3 regions of the Pantoea sp. S18 genome follow, and region 2 is predicted to be linked to each of the others. Evidence: predicted binding sites of a transcription regulator. Region 2 holds the regulator's gene; each other region holds the start of a gene.

Region 1 (3,284 bases), 1.5 Mb from region 2:
GAAGGTGCGCATGAATGCGCACCCTACGAAAACCTCACTAACTACTGTAGGGTCGCCATTTATGGCGACCTTCTCAACAATAACCCCGTTACTTCAATCCCATCGCATCCTTCAGAGTAAAGAACAGATCGGTCTGATCGGTCAAACCGACCACGTTGGCCGCATGCGGGCCATAAGCTGCAATACGCACCTGCGTGCCGGTGTGTTCCTGCGAATGCTCTTCTGAATTGCCGTAGCTGATGGTCATCACTGCACCATCTTTGGTGTTCACCGCCTGCGTCAGGCCCGGTGCTTTGGTGCCGTTTTCCACGATCTGGCTGCTGTGCGCGTGATCGGCGGTCACCACCACCAACGTGTCGCCGTGCTCGCGCGCAAATGCCAGCGCCTGCTGCACCGCTTCATCCAGATCAACTGTTTCACCAATCTGACCGCATGGATTAGCTGCATGGTCCTGCTTATCAATCGACGCGCCTTCCACCTGCAGGAAGAAGCCTTTTTCATTGGTGCTCAACAGATCGATAGCTTTTTTGGTCATCTGCGCCAGCGTCGGTACCGAAGCTGGACGCTCTTTATTCACTTCACAGGTCACCACCGGCTTATCAATGTTGCCGTGATAGCTGGCTTTCGGTCCCTGCCAGCGCACCGGCATATTGCCGTCGGCGAACAGGCCAAGCACCGGTTTGCTCTGGTCGGCCTGTTGAATAGCGTTCATGCCATCCAGATTATCAATCCACTGATAGCCTAGCGCCTGAGCCTGTTCGCGCAGGGTTTTGCCCTGATACTCGCCAGCTTTGGCGGTTTCACCGAAAGATTTCGCGCCGCCGCCTAACGTAACGTCCGCACGGGTTTTCAGCATCTGCTCGGTAATCGATCCTTTACCGCCCTGTTCTAGAGCATTAGTTGGACACAGCTCAGTGGTTTTCTCCGGGCCGTAGCATTTGCGCGAGGTGACGTGGGCAATCAATGCCGCTGGCGTGGCGTCCTGCAATTCAGCAGTGGAGACGTTGCCGGTGGCTTTACCGGCGGCTTTCGCCAGCTCAAGAATCGTCACTTGATCTTTGCCGTTCACGTCGACGCCAATTGCGCCGTTATAGGATTTGGTGCCGGTGGCCCACGCGGTGGCTGAGGCGGCGGAATCCGTCACGTAATTTGGCTTGTGGGTTTTCTTATCTAATGAATAGTGCGTGTATTGACCGGTTAGCGGCAACGCATCAATACCGGGGAAAAAGCCGCCTGCACCACGCGCCTGATTACGCGCGGCGGTGATTTCCGAATCACCCATGCCGTCACCAATCAGCAGAATCACGTTTTTCGCCGTGCTATTGATTAGTGAAGCTTTCAGCGCTTCGGTCTGGTCGCCAGTGAGACGTCGTGCGCCACCGTGTTCGGTGACATCGCCGGTAGCGGCGCGGGAATATTGTGCATCTTCTGCCACTGCTGATGTCGCGATCAGCGAAGCCAGCAGCGTAACCGTAAAGAGAGGTATCTGTTTCATTTATAAGCATCCTTATCCATAGATATAACCAAATGTTTCCGCGGACAAGTCTGCGACAGTGCGGTGACATTTTTGTGACAGAAAGGGAATGATTTGATGACAGAATCGCCATTCTGAGCAGGCTAACGGCAATACGCTCAGAGCTTAAGCGAATAGAACAAAAGGAGAAAATAGCACTTGACCCTTTTCAGCGATCTCCCTATAGTAGCGCCCCGTTGACCCAGCGCGGTTGACAAAAAAATGTGGTGAGGTGTCCGAGTGGCTGAAGGAGCACGCCTGGAAAGTGTGTATACGGCAACGTATCGGGGGTTCGAATCCCCCTCTCACCGCCACATTCTAAAGAAGAGCCTGAACGAAAGTTCAGGCTTTTTTTTGCCTGTTCTACAGAGAAGGGGGATTCGAACCCCCGCCTAATTTAACAGCTGGCAAAAGCAAATTAGCCCGCGGATTTTGCTCAATATTACTCTCTTGAAGATGTGACCACCTGTTGATAACTGGCGATAAGCTGCTTCAAGTGCATTTCCGCTTGTGCTAATTGATGTTGTGGAACGTCACCACCTGATTGCTGCAACACGCGCAGTTCTTCTTCCAGTGGCACCGTTCCGTTGAACGCCTGCGTCATATCATAGACTGCCGTTTTCAGTTCGCTCACCGTCAGATATTTGCCGCGCTTCTCATCCAGTCCGTTCAGGCGCTGCGACAACATGTTTAGCTGCTCCATGCCCTGCTGCCATCCCTGCATTTTCTCAGCAGGCAGCGCTGCCGCCTTAAGTTGCTTGTTCCAGCGTGCGCTCATCGTTTTAACAGCGTCCGAATCAGGCAATAACAGGCTGGCCTGCATCACCAGTGCATTGCCGTGCTGCAGATTCCAGTCCGGTGCTGCGCCCTGCAGCCAGTTTAGTTGCTGCTGCGTTTGCTCCAGCCATGCGCCGTCGTTTAGCCATTCGGGGGGATTAGCCTGGAGTTTTGCAACCATTTCAGGCTCAAGCGGTGCTGGGATTGGCGATACCGAAGCCAGTAATTCCTGCTGCAACGGAGATTCATGCTTGGTGTTTTGCTCAACGAAATAGTAAGCGACGAACATCAGTGACACGCTCAGCAGCGTTGCGCCCACACCACTAATAAACGCCCGTTGGCGCAGCCGCCGCAAATCGGGTGCAGGCGCTCCCGTAGACGGAACATAAACCCAGCCACTGACTTCTGCATCTGCTAACGCCAGTGCGGGCTTCTCAATCGGCGCGATTTCAGGCCGCGTAATCACGGCGTTCGACGTTGAAATATCGCAGCGCTCCAGCATCACCACGGCATTGCGAATGCGATCCAGTAGCGGATCAATCTGACTAAGCTGACGCAGTTCAAGACGTTGCAGGTGATCGCCAGCTTCGCTAAGCAAACGCGCTGCCTGGCTGAGAGCCGTTAAGTCAGATTCGGTTATCGTTTGAGTACGCAGGAACTGCTGCAACCGACGGCTCAGTCCCGCCAGCAATTCGATGCGCGAGTGCGCTGGCTGCGGCCACAGGGTCGGCCAATCGCGGGTAATCAACGCCACCAGCACCGCCAAGCCTTCTGTCATACCTACCGTTCCTGCCGTGTTCGCACGCGATAGCGTGTACCAAACGGCGCTTTGCAGCTCGACGCCGTTTTTTTCGAACAGCGTTAAACAGAGCACGGATACATGCGGCCAATCCAAATCCGGACACGCCGGGTGCGTGAGTTTCTGCATTTCCTGACGCAGCGCAGCATATTCCGCAAACGCACGCGGATCGCCGCCGGTTTTAACAAACCGAGG
Region 2 (3,284 bases):
ACAGCAGCAGCATGCCCGGCACATCCACCGTCTCTTTCAGATCGATGGCTGGCGCCGCTTCGATACGCGACAAGGTCAGCAACTGCTTCACCAGGCTGTCCATGCGGCGCGTCTGCTCTTGCATAGTGTGCAATGCCTTGCTGCGCGTGCGCTCGTTCATCACCGCGTCGTCCATCATTTCCAGATAGCCCTGCAACACCGTTAGCGGCGTACGCAGTTCATGACTGACGTTGGCAAAGAAGTTGCGTCGCGCGCCTTCCAGCTGGTGCATCTGGGTGACATCACGCGCCACCATCAGCCACTGACCTTCGCTGTAAGGCATCACGCGGAATTCCATATGATGCTGATTATTAAGGATCTGCGTCAGCGGCGTATCGAACTTGCGCTGGCGGATATAGCGGGAGAATTCAGGATAACGCAGTAAATTGAGGATGTTCTGGCCATTATCTTCCGGCCAGCGCAAGCCAAGATGCTGCTGCGCCAAACCGTTACACCAGAAAATGGTGCCCTCTTCGGTGGTCAGCACCACCGCATCCGGCAGCGATTCGGCACCGCTGCGGAAACGTTTGATCAGATTGCCCAGCTCGCGGCGACGCCGCCGGTTGCGTAACTGCATCTGATACAGGCCATAAAACAGCGGTTCCCAGCTGCCGCGTCCGGTGGGCGGCGTCATTGAACGATCGACCCACAGCCAGTGCGACAGACGCATCAGATTTCTGAAGTGCCAGAACATCACGCCGGTCACCGCAATCAGCAGCAGCCACGGCAGATATCCGAACAACAGACCCAACACCAGCGCAGGTAAACAGACCAGCGCCAGCTCGGTCAACAATCTCTTCCAGGAGAGTCGTTCCAGCACGGTAAAAACTCCGTTTACGTTTAGTAGCGGGCAGAGAAACGATACCCTGTTCCGCGAACGGTTTGAACCATGCGATCGTGGCCGGTCAATTCCAGCGCTTTACGTAAACGGCGAATATGCACATCGACGGTGCGATCTTCGACATACACATTGGTGCCCCAAACGTGGTTCAGCAGCTGTTCGCGACTGTACACGCGTTCCGGGTGCGTCATAAAGAAGTGCAGCAGTTTGTACTCAGTCGGCCCCATCTCCAGCGGCGTGGTTTCCGACATCACGCGATGTGAGGAAGGATCAAGGCTCAGGCCCTGCATCTCGATCACCTCTTCCACCGCCATCGGTGAAATACGGCGCATCACCGCTTTGATACGCGCCATCAGCTCTTTGGGTGAGAATGGCTTGGTGATGTAATCATCCGCGCCCACTTCCAGACCGCGCACGCGATCCTCTTCTTCACCGCGCGCCGTCAGCATCATCACCGGGATGTCGCGCGTCATGGCTTCACGCTTCAAATGCTTAATAAACTGAATTCCGCTGCCGCCGGGCAACATCCAGTCCAGCAGAATCAAATCAGGCCAGGGTTCGATCAGCTTACCAATCGCGCTGTCATAATCTTCCGCCTCAATAGGCTGGTAATCATTCTGTTCCAGCACGAAACATAACATTTCACGGATGGGAGCTTCGTCTTCCACAACCAAAATGCGCTTAGCCATTGTAACTCCTGCTAGTGTGACAACGTGTCACTGGGATTTGCGGCGCCATTATGCGTCAGTTTTGTGACACTTTTATGAAAAAGCCGCCCTAAGATAGATAGATAAAAAACAGAAATGTGACAATAAAAATCTGCTTTTTTTCTTTGTGATCTTAAGTGGTTATAATTCGCCTTCGCTAAACAGAGCACGGAGCAAACATGCGCATCATTCACACCGCTGACTGGCATCTCGGTCAGTTCTTTTACAGCAAAAGTCGCGCGCGGGAACATCAGGCGTTTCTCGACTGGCTGCTGGATCAGATTGTGCAGCATCAGGTGGATGCGCTGATTATCGCGGGCGACCTGTTTGATACCGGTTCGCCGCCGAGCTACGCGCGTGAAATGTTTAACCGTTTTGTGGTGGCGCTGCAGCCAAGCGGCTGTCAATTGGTGGTGCTGGCGGGCAATCACGATTCGGTGGCGACGCTGAATGAATCGCGCGAGCTGCTGGCCTGCCTGAATACGCAGGTGATCACCAGTGCCACACCGCAGGGCGAGCAACAGGTGTTAACCCTGAAACAGCGCGATGGCGCGCCGGGTGCGCTGCTGTGCGCCATTCCTTATCTGCGTCCGCGCGATATTTTGCGCAGCCAGGCCGGCCAATCCGGCCGCGAGAAGCAGATCTCGCTGCTGGAGGCGATTGAGCAGCATTATCAGCACTGCTTTGCCGCCGCGCAGTCAATGAACAGTGCGCTGCCGATTATCGCCACCGGCCATCTCACCACCGTTGGCGTCACCAAAAGCGATTCGGTGCGCGACATCTATATCGGCACGCTGGATGCCTTCCCGGCGCAGGCGTTTCCACCAGCGGATTACATCGCACTCGGTCACATCCATCGCGCCCAGCGCATCGCCAACAGCGAGCACATTCGTTACAGCGGCTCGCCGATTCCGCTCAGTTTTGATGAGCTTGGCCGCGAGAAAAGCGTCTTCCTGCTGGAATTTGGCGACAAGCTCAAGGAAGTGACGCCGCTGACCATTCCGCACTTCCAGCCGATGCAGATGCTGAAAGGCTCGATGGCGGAAATTGAACATCAGCTGGCGCAGTTCAGTGAAATCGCCAGCGAACAGCCAACGTGGCTGGATATTGAGATCACCACGCAGGAATACCTCAGCGATCTGCAACGTCGCATTGAAGCACTGACCGAAAATCTGCCGGTCGAAGTGCTGCTGGTGCGCCGCAGCCGCGAACAGCGGCAGCGCAGCCTCGAGCGGCTGGAGAACGAAACCCTGAGCGAATTAAAAGTGGAAGAAGTGTTTGCCCGCCGACTGGCGCAGGAAGATCAGCTGGATGCCGAGCAGGCCGAGCAGTTAACGCAGCTGTTCCGCACCCAGCTTGCCGCGCTGGAGAATCCATCTGCATGAAAATATTGACGCTACGTTTTAAAAACCTCAATGCGCTGCGCGGCGAATGGTTTATCGATTTCCGCCGTGAACCTTTTGCCAGTAACGGATTGTTTGCCATTACCGGCGCCACCGGCGCGGGCAAAACCACCTTACTCGATGCGATTTGTCTGGCGCTCTATCACCAAACGCCGCGCCTCGGCACGCTGTCGCAAACTGAAAATCAGTTAATGACACGCGATACAGCAGAATGTCTAGCTGAAGTAGAGTTTGAAGTTAAAGGTGAAGCCTGGCGCGCCTTTTGGAGCCAAAATCGCGCGCGGGGCAATGTTG
Region 3 (3,284 bases), 1.3 Mb from region 2:
CTGTGTGTGGTTTGTCTGGTGAATATGGCGCGCTATTTCTCTTCTTTGCGCTCACTTTTGGCCGTTTTGCGCGGTTGCGATCCGCTGTTATATCAATATGTGGATGGCGCGGGTTTCTTCACGTCGCACGGGCAGCCGAGTAAGCAGGTGCGGCTGGTGCGCTATATCTGGGAGAAGCGCTATCACGATCATCATGACGACGAGTTCATTCGCCGGTGTGAGCGGGTGCGCGGGCAGTTTGTACTGACCAGCGGGCTCTGTTTTTTGGTGGTGGTGAGCTTGATTGCGATGGCGATCTGGCAATAAAAAAGGGCGACATCGCTGTCGCCCTCGAATATTTCTGCGCTTTGCTTAAATCAGTTTCAGTGCAATCCAGTAGAGCGCACCTGACAGCAAAATACACACCGGCAATGTGAAGACCCATGCCATAGCGATATTTTTGATGGTGCGGCTCTGCAAGCCACCGCCATCAACCAGCATGGTACCGGCCACCGACGATGACAGAATGTGCGTGGTCGAAACCGGCATACCGGTGTAACTGGCCACGCCAATCGATACTGCGGCTGTTACCTGCGCCGACATACCTTGCGCATAAGTCATGCCTTTCTTACCGATTTTCTCACCAATGGTGGTGGCAACACGACGCCAGCCAATCATGGTACCGATGCCCAGCGCCAGCGCTACAGCAACAATAATCCAGATCGGAGCGTACTCAACGGTGCCCAGCAAATCGCTTTTCAGCTTGTTGAGGAAGCGCTTATCTTCCGCGCTGGTTTCCGGCAGCTTGGCCACTTTATCCACGGTATCGGAAACGCACAGCAGCAGACGACGCATCTGGCTGCGTTGATCAACCGTCAGCTGATCGTAGCTCTGCAGATTGTTCAGCAGCAGCTGCGCACGATCGATGGCCTGCAGCGCACGGCTGCTGTCGCAATGGAACTCCTGCGGACCGCCAAGCGATTCATCTGGCGTTGGTACCACAGGCGGCGCCAGCTGCATCATGTGCGTCAGCGATTCGTTGTGCTGCTGATAATACTGCTCCAGATGATTGACTGCGTCACGGGTGCGGGTGATGTCATAACCTGACGCATTCAGGTTCACCACAAATCCCGCCGGAGCAACGCCGATCAGCACCAGCATAATCAGGCCAATGCCTTTCTGACCATCGTTAGCGCCGTGTGAGTAACTCACGCCAATCGCGGAAACGATCAGGGCAATGCGCGTCCAGAACGGTGGCTTTTTCTTGCCATCAATCTTTTCACGGTCAGCAGGCGTCATGTGGATGCGGGAACGTTTGGTGGTTCCGCTCCAGTAGCGACGCAGGATAAAGATCAGACCGCCTGCAATCACCAGACCTACAATCGGTGAAAGAATCAGGGACATGAAGATATTGATGACTTTCGGTAGGTTGAGCGCGTCAACCACCGAGGTGCCGGTCATCAGGGCGTTGGTGAGACCAATACCGATGATAGCGCCAATCAATGTGTGAGAACTGGAGGCGGGCAAACCCAAATACCAGGTGCCGAGGTTCCAGATAATCGCGGCCAGCAGCATGGAGAAGACCATGGCGAGACCGTGGGCCGAACCGACATTCAACAGTAAATCGGTCGGAAGCATGTGAACGATGGCGTACGCCACGCTCAATCCACCAAGCAAAACACCTAAGAAGTTGAAAACACCCGCCATGACAACCGCCAGTTGCGCCCGCATCGCACGGGTATAAATGACAGTCGCGACCGCGTTAGCAGTGTCGTGAAAACCGTTGATTGCTTCGTAAAACAATACAAACAGCAGAGCAAGAATCAGTAACAGGCTGGTACTGAGGTCGAGACCAGCAAACAGATGTAGCATAAACGTTACGCCATTTTGGGAGGACATGAACGCGGCGCATTATCTGCGACAACGTGCGCGATATGAAAGAAAAATATAGCTCTTTATTGTCTTAAAATTGTAATGCAGCGTATAGATTTAGCTGAAAACGGCTAAAAATTAGTGAGTTACATTATGACACATTTACGGCATTTTTTTGAAGCTGGCGCTAAAAGCCGCAAATCCCTACAATCAGCGCCTTTCGGGCAAGGCGGATAAAAGCAGTGGAAAAGTTTGACGTTATCATTATTGGTGCAGGCGCAGCCGGCATGTTCTGCGCGGCGCAGGCGGGACAATTGGGTCGTCGCGTATTGCTGCTGGATAACGGCAAAAAAGCCGGTCGCAAAATTTTGATGTCGGGTGGCGGTCGCTGCAACTTTACCAACATGCACACCGAGCCCGCAGCGTACCTGTCGCACAACCCGCATTTCTGCAAATCGGCGCTGGCGCGTTACAACCAGTGGGATTTCATCGATCTGGTCAATCGTCACGGCATTGCGTATCACGAGAAAACGCTGGGACAATTATTCTGCGATGACTCCGCGCAGCAGATTGTCGATCTGCTGTTGAAAGAGTGTGATGCCGGGCAGGTGACGCTGCGCCTGCGCAGTGAAGTGCTGAGCGTCGAGCGCGACGACAGCGGCTATACCTTACAGCTGAACGGTACTTCGGTGCAGGCCGAAAAACTGGTGATCGCCAGCGGCGGACTCTCGATGCCGGGCCTCGGCGCCACGCCGTTTGGCTACAAAGTGGCGGAACAGTTCGGCCTGAAAGTATTCCCGACGCGCGCGGCTTTGGTGCCGTTCACCCTGCATAAACCACTGCTGGAACAGCTCAACACGCTGTCGGGCGTGGCGCTTCCCACCACCATCACCGCGCAGGATGGCACCCTATTTAAAGAGGCGATGCTGTTTACCCATCGCGGCTTATCGGGCCCTGCGGTGCTGCAAATCTCCAGCTACTGGCAGCCAGGTGAATTCGTCACCATTGATTTATCACCCGCCAACTCGCTGGATGATTTCATTAATGTGCAGCGCGAGGCGCATCCCAACCTCAGCCTGAAAAACAGCCTGGCGAAGATTCTGCCAAAACGTTTGGTTGAGGTGCTGCAGGAGCTGAAGCAGATTCCTGACGTCACGCTGAAGCAGCTGAACAGCAAGCAGCAGGGCGAGCTGGTTAATACGCTGCATCAGTGGCGCGTACAGCCGAACGGTACCGAAGGCTATCGCACCGCCGAAGTGACGCTGGGTGGCGTTGACACCACCCAGCTGTCATCAAAAACCATGGAAGCGCGCGATGTGCCGGGATTGTTCTTTATTGGCGAAGTGGTGGACGTTACCGGCTGGCTGGGCGGTTACAACTTCCAGTGGGCATGGAGCTCGGCCTGGGCGTGCGCGCAGGCGCTTTAGAAGGCA

What was found. Region 2 encodes PhoB, which activates phosphate uptake and scavenging genes when phosphate is short. Its sites were predicted from a motif close to CTGTCATAAAACTGNCNNAT; they were not measured.
Region 1: a site for PhoB is predicted at 1,557-1,576, ahead of phoA (alkaline phosphatase). Genes of this name have one in related genera too.
Region 3: a site for PhoB is predicted at 2,003-2,022, ahead of pitA (inorganic phosphate transporter PitA). Genes of this name have one in related genera too.

What each region holds. Positions count from the first base shown of each region.
Region 1 covers NZ_CP142688.1:2,480,218-2,483,501, forward strand. Annotated here, with positions in the region: gene phoA (alkaline phosphatase) at 89-1,495, opposite strand; tRNA gene VIJ98_RS11510 (tRNA-Ser) at 1,740-1,827, shown strand; gene VIJ98_RS11515 (VasL domain-containing protein) at 1,956-3,284, opposite strand, start outside.
Region 2 covers NZ_CP142688.1:1,028,321-1,031,604, reverse strand. Annotated here, with positions in the region: gene phoR (phosphate regulon sensor histidine kinase PhoR) at 1-859, opposite strand, end outside; gene phoB (phosphate response regulator transcription factor PhoB) at 880-1,569, opposite strand; gene sbcD (exonuclease subunit SbcD) at 1,767-2,972, shown strand; gene VIJ98_RS04535 (SbcC/MukB-like Walker B domain-containing protein) at 2,969-3,284, shown strand, end outside.
Region 3 covers NZ_CP142688.1:4,020,280-4,023,563, reverse strand. Annotated here, with positions in the region: gene uspB (universal stress protein UspB) at 1-306, shown strand, start outside; gene pitA (inorganic phosphate transporter PitA) at 352-1,851, opposite strand; gene VIJ98_RS18735 (NAD(P)/FAD-dependent oxidoreductase) at 2,094-3,278, shown strand; gene VIJ98_RS18730 (autotransporter outer membrane beta-barrel domain-containing protein) at 3,275-3,284, opposite strand, start outside.